DNA from 4 places in the Neobacillus sp. DFD-2R genome. Region 1 is predicted to be linked to each of the others. Evidence: riboswitches for the same ligand, from Rfam matches in the RefSeq annotation. Region 1 holds a riboswitch; each other region holds the start of a gene.
The links. A riboswitch is a leader RNA that binds a small molecule or an ion and turns the genes downstream of it on or off. The one in region 1 is predicted to bind thiamine pyrophosphate.

Region 2: another riboswitch for thiamine pyrophosphate. It lies ahead of AC3ANV_RS17835 (ABC transporter substrate-binding protein); the one in region 1 lies ahead of tenI (thiazole tautomerase TenI).
Region 3: another riboswitch for thiamine pyrophosphate. It lies ahead of thiC (phosphomethylpyrimidine synthase ThiC); the one in region 1 lies ahead of tenI (thiazole tautomerase TenI).
Region 4: another riboswitch for thiamine pyrophosphate. It lies ahead of AC3ANV_RS10770 (acetylornithine deacetylase); the one in region 1 lies ahead of tenI (thiazole tautomerase TenI).

Annotation. Positions count from the first base shown of each region.
Region 1 covers NZ_CM173228.1:1,638,941-1,642,129, reverse strand. The annotation lists gene AC3ANV_RS08040 (methylmalonyl-CoA mutase family protein) at 1-752, opposite strand, end outside; TPP riboswitch at 1,027-1,135, shown strand; gene tenI (thiazole tautomerase TenI) at 1,249-1,878, shown strand; gene thiO (glycine oxidase ThiO) at 1,871-3,010, shown strand; gene thiS (sulfur carrier protein ThiS) at 3,021-3,189, shown strand, end outside.
Region 2 covers NZ_CM173228.1:3,569,962-3,573,150, reverse strand. The annotation lists gene AC3ANV_RS17845 (S9 family peptidase) at 1-950, shown strand, start outside; gene AC3ANV_RS17840 (hypothetical protein) at 1,073-1,234, opposite strand; TPP riboswitch at 1,540-1,649, shown strand; gene AC3ANV_RS17835 (ABC transporter substrate-binding protein) at 1,836-2,828, shown strand; gene AC3ANV_RS17830 (thiamine-binding protein) at 2,841-3,131, shown strand; gene AC3ANV_RS17825 (ABC transporter permease) at 3,131-3,189, shown strand, end outside.
Region 3 covers NZ_CM173228.1:2,486,163-2,489,351, reverse strand. The annotation lists gene thiC (phosphomethylpyrimidine synthase ThiC) at 102-1,877, opposite strand; TPP riboswitch at 2,051-2,164, opposite strand; gene AC3ANV_RS12435 (DUF1003 domain-containing protein) at 2,264-2,839, opposite strand.
Region 4 covers NZ_CM173228.1:2,142,337-2,145,525, forward strand. The annotation lists gene AC3ANV_RS10760 (ABC transporter substrate-binding protein) at 1-259, shown strand, start outside; gene AC3ANV_RS10765 (DsbA family oxidoreductase) at 454-1,185, shown strand; TPP riboswitch at 1,251-1,351, shown strand; gene AC3ANV_RS10770 (acetylornithine deacetylase) at 1,444-2,745, shown strand; gene tenA (thiaminase II) at 2,742-3,189, shown strand, end outside.

The DNA.
Region 1 (3,189 bases):
TCAAGATTCAGTTTGTTTTCAAGTAACTGCTGAAGATAAAATACCCCTGTGGCAGCTGCAATTCCAAGCTCCTGAACGGCATTTGCTCCCCCATTATGGTATGGAGATGTATTGATTAGAACAGTCTGTAAATTGGGGAGTTTTTTATGTGCCTGCTTAAGCGTTTCTGACCATTCAGCAAAATAGATATCGTCGTTTTCCGGAAGAAATCCGTCTATTACAAATGTTGAAAGCGGATCTGATGCTATGTATCCTGTCACACTTGAGCCATCACATTGATTTTCTGTCAGTTTTACCAAGACTGATAATATGTCCGGCTGCATTTCACAAGCATTTATTGCGAAGGGATATTTATGAAAATAGTCTTTTAATAGATTTAATAGAAGCTCATTCGTTTCAAATAACTGTTTTGTTAATTCAAACGAAATAACCGTTTGACCTCTATTTAATGCCTGTTCAAGCTTTTCCTCTAACTCTGTTATTGTTGTATATGGTATTCGCTGGGCAACCTTCCATTTATTCGTGATATAACCAAGCGGAAAAATTCCTCTTCTAAAATCGGAACCACCCGGATAAGCAGCTATCGATTTTTCATCTTCTTGGAAATAAAGCGGTTTCAAAAGTATGTTTTCATATGTTGAGGATTTCAGTGATTCAACCGATTTTCCTTTGATGGATTCCTCAGCCTTTTTTTCCCATTCATCAATATGATTTCTTGGAAATGTTTGATTCTTCATCTCTTTTAAACCCATAAATCTCGCCTCCCAACAACAGAATTTCTAATTGCAAAAAAATTCTAACACATTACTATATCTTATTTTAGAATAGAAACAACATTCAAGCAATGAAAACCGTCAACAAGTATGATGAAAGCGCTAGCCAAATCGGGGGACATATTTTATGCCCGATGTCCGGCTAATGGAAATTATCAATTTTTATTGCACAGAACAATAAATCAATTGACATTTACAATAAAGGCGCTACTATTATAGATGTAAGGTGAATTCTACAAATTAATATGTGATGCTTATCCGCTAGGGGTGCCTTTTTAAAAGGCTGAGATTGAAGTACTACTTCGGGACTCTAAGGACCTGATCTGGATTATACCAGCGTAGGGAAGTGGAAAACTAGACGTTTGACAAATGAAGGCCTTTTCATTTCAAATTTTCAACCACTTTCTTTACAAAAAGAAAGTGGTTTTTTGTTTTTCAGATTTATTTTAAGGATAAGCAGAATATTACTAAAGGGGTGACTCAAATTTTAAATAGTTTAAAAGAACTACATATTGTATCCAATGGCAAAATGCCGATGGATAAACTAAGTGAAATTTTAATGGAGATTCACCCATATATAACGGCAATTCATATACGAGAAAAACAAAAATCTGCACAGGAAATCTATCAAGCAGTCCAGCTTTTCACAGAAAGAAACATACCATTATCAAAGATTATTATTAATGACCGTGTGGATGTTGCCTTCGTTACAGGTGCAGCAGGAGTTCAATTAGCATCACATAGTTTAGATCCTTCAATTATAAAAACAAATTTTCCCGGGCTTTTGCTCGGATGTTCTATCCACTCCTTGGAAGAAGGACAAAAAGCATTACAGAGTGGTGCTGATTATGTGCTTTATGGTCACGTCTTTTCTACAAAATCAAAACCGGGATTATTACCTAGAGGTTTAGAAGAATTTAAAAGGCTAACAGGACTACTTGACCTTCCTGTCATTGCCATTGGCGGCATTACACCAGAGAATACTAGACATGTAATTTCCGCCGGCGCTAAGGGCATCGCGGTTATGTCCGGAATATTAGAAGCCCACGATCCATTAGCAGCTGTAAGGTCTTACCAAAATGAATTAAAAGATGGAGATGTGTAAAGTGAAAAATTCATTTGATGTGGCAATTGTCGGGGGAGGAATAATTGGGTCCTCTATTGCATATCAACTTGCAAAAATGGGGAGAAAAGTAATTGTTCTTGAGAAGGAACGTTTAGCTTGTCAGGCATCCAGTGCCGCTGCCGGAATGCTGGCAGCACAAGCGGAAATCGAAAAAGACGGTCCATTTTTCCAATTAGCTTTAAAAAGCCAGGCAATGTTTTCATCTATTTCGAACGAGATGCTTGAATATGCCGGCATCGATATCGAATTTGTTAATAAAGGGATGTTAAAAATTGCTGAATCAGAGGAAATAGCCCTGGAATTAAAAAAACAAGTCACGTTTCAACGGAGGTGGGATCCTAGCATCAAATGGCTTGATTCAAAGGAATTACAAGAAATGGAACCTGCTCTATCTTCCAGTGTTACCGGAGGGATGTACCTTCCAAATGATGGGCATGTCCAAGCCGCTAAATTAACATATGCATTTGCTAAAGCAGCAGTACATTTTGGCGCAGAAATTCATGAGTATACTGAAGTCCTTTCATTTATTTATGAACACGGGCAAGTCAAAGGGGTAAAAACAACAAAAGGTGTAATTAATTGTGAACAGGTTGTCATTGCGACAGGAGCTTGGGCTGCCAAATTAATGCACGAAACCGGGTTGGAAATTAATGTTTATCCTGTCAAAGGGGAATGCTTTTCAGTCATGACTGAAAAGCCGATTATTAACACTACGATTTTTTCCGATAAACGTTGTTATTTAGTACCTAAACGAAATGGTGAAATTTATATCGGTGCTACAATGGTGGAAAATACAGTTGATAACAGGGTAACGGCCGGAGGAATTACGACATTAGTAGAAAGAGCTGTTCAGCTGGTTCCACAGATTAAGGACGCAAAATGGGAGCGGGTTTGGGCAGGAATTAGGCCGCAAACCGGTGATGGGAACCCATACATTGGTGAACATCCAATTTGGAAGGGTTTGTTTGTTGCAGCAGGACATTTTCGAAATGGGATTTTACTAAGCCCTCTTACAGGGAAACTAGTAGCTGCATTGATGGACCGAAATTTAACAGATGATAAAACGCTCTCTGCTTTTCGCTTGGATAGACATTGCAAAGCGGTTCAATAGGAGGTGGAATATGAACGTACAACTGAACGGCGAAAATATACTTTTACCCGAAAATATTGTATTTGTTTCAGACGTACTAAAGCATTACCAAATTCATGATAAAGTGGTTGTCGTCGAAATAAATGGAGAGATTTTAACAAGGATGGAACATCAAAGTACTAGATTGTCTGATCGAGATC
Region 2 (3,189 bases), 1.9 Mb from region 1:
CATGGAAAACACCGATGGGAGTGATCTCTGATCTTACTTTTTCACCCGATAACCAAAAATTAGCCTATGTTTTTAATGGGCCTGAACATCCTTCTGATATTTGGGAGCTTGAGATTAAGCCAATTTACACAAAACGACTTACCTCCTCCATCCGGTCACAGGGTTTGGAAAATAAATTGGTTACCCCGGAGCTAATAACCTATAAATCTTTTGACAATCTTCATGTTCCAGCCTTTTTTTACAAGCCGAAAAATACTTCAAAAAAACACCCGGTTGTCATCTATGTACATGGTGGTCCTGAAAGCCAAATTCGTGCCGTTTATAATCCTGTCCTGCAATACTTCCTGAGCATTGGCTTTGCAGTTTGTACTCCGAATGTTCGTGGCAGTACCGGGTACGGAAAGACGTATACCCACCTTGATGATGTTAGAAAAAGAATGGATTCCGTTAAAGATTTGGTATCGTTAGTAGATTGGCTAAAAGCAGAGGGGAGCGTTGACCAACGTAAAATAGCGATCATGGGGGGCAGTTATGGAGGATTTATGGTTCTGGCAGCTATCAGCCATTTTCCTCAATTATGGTCCGCAGCGATTGATATTGTGGGGATTTCAAGTTTTAGAACCTTTCTTAAAAATACAAATCCATGGCGTCAAAAACTTCGGGAGTTTGAATATGGAACGATTGAAAAGGATGGAGCGTTTTTTGATCAAATTGACCCATTAAACCATACCGATAAAATTATATGCCCTCTTATGGTTTTTCATGGTGCAAACGATCCGCGTGTCCCAATTGAAGAATCCGAACAAATAGTAAATAAATTAAAGGAAAGAAACCATGCAGTAAAGTACTTCCGTTTTGAAGATGAAGGCCATTCCTTCGAAAAACTAAAAAATAAAATTTTTACGTACACGAAGGTGGCCGATTTCCTCGAACAATATATCGGAAATTAATTTTAGCAATCAATGAAATATAGAGGGCTTTATTAAACTAAAGGAAACCCGCCACTTTAGTAAGTGGCGGGTTTTAGTAACGCGTAAATATAAGATTAGGCCCTTTCTTGCAGCCATTCAAATTAATTCATTGAATTATCTAACAAAAAATCCCCTTTTGGCAAGGTAATAATCTTTCCACCAATTTGCACATGAATGGTATCGTTAAATATGGCCTTCACGATTCCTTTTAATGAAATGGTTGAATTAACATCAATTTTTTTCGTTTCAGAATTGGTTGTCAAATTATTCACACCTTCCAAAGTTAGATATGACAATATAATAAAGGATGAAAAACAAATAATTCGAGAAATAGAAATACGCAAAAAATAGTAATAATTCATCTTATGATACTAACTTGTGAATGTTTCTTTTTTATGAAACAATTAATGACTGCTTCACCTTCCTTTTTACACAATATAATTCGGAAAAATGATCTTAAATTCCTGCCTATCCCTCTTGAAACTTAGAAAAATATTTTTTGAATTCTGCACTGGGCTGGCATCTTTAAATGCTTCCGGTATAATAGTGAGGGAAATAAAATGGATACAATGAAATGTAGGGGGACCGGTGTTGCCGGTTGAGATATCGTTCTTAAGACGTAGACCCTTGGAACCTGATCTGGTTGATACCGGCGGAGGGAACATATTCTTAAACAATTGATTGTTTGTTAATATGCACTCAGGTTGCTAAAACCTGGGTGCATTATTTGTTTAGGTCTTGTTTTATTCAAAAATGTTAACAACATTACGTCTATCAGGTTGTTTCTTGTTTACGTTTTGTTTCTGTTACATCCGGATGTTATCCGGAAGAGATATTATTTTTTAACATATGGGGGCTTTAAAAATGAAAAAGTGGTTCGTTCTATTATTATCTGTTTTTCTTATTGCCGGTTGCAGCAGTAAAAAGGAGACAAATACTTCGAAGGGGAATACTAAACAACTGAAAAAGATTTCTGTTGTTCTGGATTGGACCCCGAACACCAATCATACTGGATTATATGTAGCGAAAGAAAAAGGTTATTTTAAAGATCAAGGGTTAGATGTAGATATTATCATGCCTGGTCAAGCCGGTACGGATCAGCTGGTGGCTTCGGGAAAGGCCAATTTTGGGGTTGGCTATCAGGAAGCGATCACTCAGGCCCGCATCCAGGGTGTACCACTGGTATCGATTGCGGCTGTCATTCAGCATAATACATCCGGCTTTGCATCACCTGCTGCCAAAAATATCAAATCTCCAAAGGATTTTGTAGGAAAAACCTATGGCGGCTGGGGCTCACCGGTTGAAAAATCTGTTATTGATTCTTTAATGAAAAAAGAAAATGCCGATGTCAATAAGGTAACAATTATTAATACGGGAGACACCGACTTTTTTACCGCGATTAAAAAGAATGTTGACTTTGCCTGGATTTATTACGGCTGGACAGGTGTAGAAGCTGAGCTTCGCAATGAAAAAATTAACATGATTTACTTAACGGATTATTCCGATAAGCTCGACTATTACACGCCTGTTTTGGAAACAAATGAAAATATGATTGCAAAAGACCCCGGAACAGTAAAAGCGTTCTTAAAGGCAGTAACAAAGGGCTATCAGTATGCGATTAAAAATCCTGACCAAGCGGCTGATATCCTTATTAAAGCGGCCCCGGATTTAGATCCAAAGCTTGTGAAAGCGAGCCAAAAATGGTTATCACCGAAATATCAGGACGATGCGAAGCAATGGGGGATCCAAAAGAAGATGGTTTGGGAAAACTACGCTTCTTGGATGTATGACCATAAACTTCTTGATAAAAAATTAGATGCGAATAAAGCATTTACGAATGAATTTTTACCAAAATAGGAGGTTATCAAAATGGCCAATGCATTGATCAGCATTCAAATATTACCGAAAACAAAAGACGGAGAAGATGTTATCCCGTATGTGGATGAAGCAATTCGCGTAATCGATGAATCGGGAGTGAAATATGAAGTCCATCCATTAGAAACGACGATGGAGGGCGAGCTTGAGCACTTATTTCGTATTATCGCTGCAATGAATGAACGAATGATTGAAATCGGAAGCCGTAATGTGATTTCCCAAGTGAAAATACTGTACCAACCAAGCGGAATTACTATGGACCAATTGACGGAGAAATATCGATAATGAAGAAAATACTTTTAAAAGGGTGGAGACCGTTATTGGTTCTCCTCCTTTTGTTCGT
Region 3 (3,189 bases), 850 kb from region 1:
AATGATGTTGGATATTGTTAATTTTTCTTTGTAAGTGATGGATCTTCTGATGTAAGATTTCTACTTCTTCCTTTAATTTCTTTATCTCATTGAAATTACTATTATCGATAAATCTTTGATCCATCATTTACAAATTCCTCTGCCTTTTGTTTCATTCCCTCTTCAATGGCTAATTCCTCACCTGGTTGATCTCCATTTGCCATTCCGCGAATATCATGAGAAATTCTCATTGAACAAAACTTTGGTCCGCACATCGAACAAAAATGAGCAGTTTTTGCTCCTTCAGCCGGAAGAGTTTCATCATGGTATTCTCTTGCCCGTTCCGGGTCTAATGAGAGATTGAATTGGTCCTCCCATCTGAATTCGAAGCGAGCTTTCGATAAGGCATTGTCACGAACTTGTGCACCTGGGTGTCCTTTGGCTAAATCAGCTGCATGAGCGGCAATTTTATAGGCAATAACACCATCGCGGACATCATCCTTATTTGGAAGGCCTAAATGTTCTTTTGGTGTAACATAACATAGCATAGCTGTTCCGAACCAGCCGATCATTGCAGCACCAATGGCTGATGTAATATGATCATATCCTGGAGCAATATCGGTTGTTAATGGTCCTAATGTGTAAAAAGGTGCTTCTTTGCAAATCTCCATTTGCTTATCAACGTTTTCTTTAATCATATGCATCGGCACATGCCCGGGACCTTCGATCATTACTTGAACATCATGCTTCCAAGCAATTTCAGTTAATTCGCCCAATGTTTCAAGTTCAGCAAACTGCGCTTCATCATTGGCATCAGCTATGCTTCCGGGACGCAATCCATCCCCTAGTGAAACAGAAATATCATATTGCTTCAGAATTTTACAAATTTCTTCAAAGTGAGTATAAAGGAAGTTCTCTTGATGATGAGCTAAGCACCATTGTGCCAAAATCGAGCCGCCTCTGGAGACAATTCCCGTTGTTCGTTTGGCTGTTAATGGAATATATCGTAATAAAACACCGGCATGTATCGTAAAGTAATCGACCCCTTGTTCCGCCTGTTCAATTAGCGTATCACGATAAACTTCCCAGGTTAAATTCTCGGCAATTCCATTCACCTTTTCAAGTGCCTGATAGATTGGCACAGTTCCAACCGGAACAGGGGAATTGCGGATGATCCATTCTCTTGTCGTATGAATATTTTTCCCAGTTGATAAATCCATGATGTTATCGGCACCCCATCGAGTTGCCCATGTCATCTTTTCAACCTCTTGCTCAATGGAGGAAGTAACAGCTGAATTCCCAATGTTCGCATTAATTTTCACATGAAATTTGCGTCCAATTATCATTGGTTCACTTTCAGGATGGTTTATATTTGCCGGTATAATTGCTCTGCCTCGGGCAACCTCGTCACGAACAATCTCGGGATCGATATTTTCACGAATCGCGATGTACTCCATTTCAGGAGTAATAATGCCTTTTTTAGCATAGTGCATTTGCGTGACATTTTTTCCTTCTTTTGCACGTAGAGGTGTTTTATTAAGATTAGGAAACCATTCAAGGTTTGCACGTTCATCACCTTCAAGGTATCCGTTATCTTTAGGTTTTATTTCTCTGCCTTCATACGTCTCAACATCATTACGTTCGAGAATCCATTTCTTCCGTAACGCTGGAAGTCCTTTTCTAATATCGATATGGTAATTTGAATCTGTGTATGGGCCGCTTGTATCGTAGACCCGGATTGGTGCATTTTCTTCTTCTCCAAAACTAGTTTCTGTTCGACTTAACTCAATTTCTCTCATTGGAACCTTAATATCTGATCGTGATCCCTCAACATAAACTTTTTTACTTCCCGTAAATTGTGATTTTAACTCAATGTTCACTTCTGCTTGCTTTTGCATGAAACTTCCTCCTTAAAATGGGTAGATTTTTCGATCAGGAAAGTAACAGCATAGTTCATTACAAGCAGCCTTTCGGACAAACGTGTAAATGAATGACAATAAAAAAAAGGTTCTGTTTACACAGAACCTGATTAATCGTCAAAAAGTAGTGGCGTGTTCACAAAATTAAGACGACGCCTTCGAAACTACTTCCCTACGCTGGTATCATCCAGATCAGGTTCAAAGGGTCAAAGAATTTTACGCATTCTTTTCTCAGTCCGAGCCATCGGACCCCCCTAGTAGAGCTATTGAATTTAATTATGTAACTTTAGGTTTGATAATAACATAGTGTTCATTATTTTGAAAGTTTTAATTTTAAATATGGGCGTTTTTTCCTATAGAATGCTTTATTTTTTTGATTCGTCCGGTTCAAAAACACCACATTGATGTAACGAGGTTAAAAGTTGTTTTATTTGAATTAATTCCCCTTCGATTCGATGAAGGTGACTCTGCATATCATCAATTTCCTGTTCAGCTTTATAATTTATTGCAAAATCAATAATGGATTCGTGTTTATCACGGGAAGCCTGCCTATTCTGACTCATCATGATGACAGGGGCTTGAAAGGCAGCAATAAAGGATAAGCATAAATTCAATAAGATAAAGGGTGGTTCATCGAAATGAATATGCTTGGTAAACGCAATCGTATTCCAGACTATCCAAACGGTAAGAAATACTCCAAACCAAATAATAAATTTCCAACTACCGCCGAATTTAGCAATTTTGTCTGCAAGTCGGTCTGCTTTCGTTGTTCGTTTTACATATTCTTCGTCAAGATGAGTCATTATGCTGCTTTCGTAGTTATCCACTAATCGATCAATGCGTTGTGCATCATTTTTATTAATTTCAATATCAAAACCTTGAATAATTGAGGCATCGTCTTTAATTTCAGGCTTCACATAAAAAATCTTCCTTTTATCCATTGTTCTCATTCCTTCTACAAATAAAAGCTTTGTTAGGTGATTAAGTTTTAACCATATATCTTTAAATGTGAAATTAAATTCCTTTAACAGGCTTATCCCAACAGCCATCCCGATATTTTAAAAAATTGGGACTGTTAAACTAAATGCGAATCCGGCGCAAATATATGTACCCAAAAAGGGGCTCTGATGTATCCCCGATTATAATAATTCTGTCAATTAACAGGAAAAATAATGATCCAATCAGCAACCCACCTTTTCAATTGCAGATAAATATAGCATGCTCGCGATGGCAATAAAATATTGGAACACAATTCCGGTACCGGCTGCCGGTAAACAAATATTTCATATTT
Region 4 (3,189 bases), 500 kb from region 1:
TGTAAAAACACTGAAATGGATGAGTACCCATACTCCTGAAGAAATTGCCGATAAAATGCCGGAGGAGTACTATGCAGGTGATAAAGCCGTATATATCCAGGCCCTTAAAGGTCAGCTTCCAATGTTCACAACTGATGGAAAAATGCCTGCAGGGGTTCCGGAAAATGTTCAGAAAATTCTCTCTGCCTTTAAACCGGCTGTAAAGAGTGTCGATCTTAGCCAGACATATACAAACAAATTTGTTGATAAAGTGAAGTAATGATTTTCATATGACCGGGTGCCGCTTGCTGCGGCCCCGGTTTTATGGTGAAAAAGGCAACTTTTTGTTAAAACCAGGCCAAAGGATTTACCCTTTTATTAAAGGGTAAATATTTCGGTCTTAAGCAGCTAAATATGGGATTTATGCTGGTTGTGTTACTATAGTACTTAATCGTAGAAAATCGAGGTGTTTACATGAAAATAGAAGTTTGGTCTGATTTCGCTTGTCCTTTTTGTTATATTGGGAAGCGCAGGTTAGAGGAAGCGCTGGATCAATTTCCACATAAGGATCAGGTAGAAGTGGAATTTAAAAGCTTTGAGCTCGATCCAAATTCACCAAAGAATATCGATAAAAATATGCACGAAGTATTAGCAGCAAAATATGGTATGAGTCTTGAACAAGCTAAACAAGCAAATCAAAATGTTGGGCAGCAGGCTGCCGGAGTGGGATTAACCTACCACTTTGACACGATGAAACCAACGAATACCTTTGATGCCCATCGTTTGACAAAATTTGCGAAAACGTATGGGAAAGAAGCAGAAGTTACTGAAAAGCTGCTTTATGCATACTTTACTGAATCAAAGCACATCGGGGATTACGATACCTTGGCAGATATCGCAGAAGCTGCAGGCATTGACCGTGATGAAACATTAAAGATGCTGCAGGATAAAAACGCCTATGCAAATGATGTTCGGATTGATGAATCAATTGCACAACAATATGGCATTGGCGGCGTACCTTATTTTGTTATAAATCAAAAATACGCAATTTCCGGTGCACAACCGACTGCAACATTCAATGGTGCGCTCCAACAAGTGTGGCAAGAGGAATCTGCCTCACCGGTGTTGCAGAACCTTTCATCAGAGAATGCAGAAGATGCAAGCTGTGCGGATGGCAGCTGTGTGATTCCGGAACGAAAAGAGTAATATTACTTTACATTTTCTAATTCTGTGCTATAGTTTTACTATATTTTGAACTTTATATGTTGATCGACTCACACTAGGGGGGCCTTTGGCTGAGATGGAACTTTGTTCTAGACCCTTTGAACCTGATCTGGATGATACCAGCGGAGGGAAGTGGAACGAATCATTTATGTCAGCCTCATTTAATTTGACATTAATCTTCAAACCACTCATTTCTCCGAAAGTGAGTGGTTTTTATTTTGCAATTAAGGGGAAAGAAAAATGAGAGCGATATCTGAAGATTTGTCACAAAAGATTTCGGATCAAGTGGAAGCAAAAAAAGAAGAATTGATTGAATTACTGACAAAACTAATTGCGTTTCCAACAGTAAGCCCTCCTGCACGTAATACAAATGATGTGCAGGAAGTCATTAAAGAATACTTGGAAGATTTGGGATTTAAAACCGATAAGTGGGATGTGTACCCTGGTGACCCCAATGTTGTCGGCGTTTTAAAAGGAGAAGCATCTGATCAATATAATAGTTTAATTATCAACGGTCATATGGATGTCGCCGAGGTTGGTGATGATAAAGAGTGGGATGAATCACCGTTTACCACTTATATCAAAGATTCTTATATTTATGGACGCGGTGTTGCCGACATGAAGGGCGGAATAGCAGCATCGCTAATGGCTATTAAACTATTAAAAGAACTTGGTATCACGCTTAAAGGAGATCTTCAATTTCAGTCGGTCATCGGCGAAGAAGTGGGAGAAGCGGGAACCCTTGATTGTACCGAAAAAGGATATACAGCCGATTATGCTGTAGTCGTCGATACTAGTGACTTACATATCCAAGGACAGGGCGGCGTCATTACAGGTTGGATTACAATTCAAAGTAAAGAAACCTATCACGATGGCTTGCGCAGGAAGATGATACATGCGGGTGGCGGTGTTAAGGGTGCCAGTGCAATTGAGAAAATGATGAAAATCATTTCGGGGCTTCAGGAGCTTGAACGGCATTGGGCTGTAACGAAAAGCTATGAAGGCTTCGAACCTGGAAGCAATACCATTAATCCTGCTGTAATTGAAGGAGGCAGGCATGCCGCTTTTGTTGCCGATCGCTGTGCGCTCTGGATCACGGTTCATTTTTATCCGAATGAAGATTACGAAGCGGTTATCAAGGAAATTGAACAGCATATTCATGCGGTGGCTGAAGCCGATCCGTGGTTGCGAGATAATCCGCCGCAATTCACGTGGGGTGGAAAATCGATGATTGAGGATCGGGGTGAGATTTTCCCTTCATTAGAAATTGATCCTGAGCACCCGGGTACGCTTCTGTTAGCAGATTCATTTGAAAAATTGTTAACGCAAAAGCCAAACATAGGAATGTCTCCAACTGTTACCGATGCAGGTTGGCTTGGACGGGCAGGAATTCCAACGGTCATATTTGGGCCTGGAAAATTAGAGGATGCCCATGCCGTCAATGAAAAAGTTGAAATCAGGCAATTAGTAGATTTTACAAAAGTATTAGCCGTTTTTATTGCTGAATGGTGCAATACTACCAGGAATGAGGCAAAAAAATGAAGTTTACAGAATTTCTTTTTGAAAAAGTAACGGGAATTTGGGAGAAAACCCATCTGCATCCTTTTGTAGTGGGGATGGGCACTGGGGAATTGCCTGTTGAATCATTTATCCGTTACATGAAACAGGATTATGTGTTTTTAATTGATTATTCCAGGCTTTTTGCTTTAGGTGCCGTAAAGGCAAAAGACCTCGAAACGATGGCTGCTTTTGCAAGGCTGCTGCATGAGACCTTGCACGGAGAAATGGAGCTGCACCGTCGATATGCTGAACGGTTTGGAATTACCCATCAGCAGTTGGAGGAAACAAAGCCTACCCCGATTAATTTAGCCTATACACGCTACATGCTGAATGTCGCGCAGAATGGGTCTCTGGAAGAATTGATCTCAGCGTTGCTTCCTTGTATGTGGAGCTACTGGGAAATCGGCAAAATGCTCGCGGAAAAAT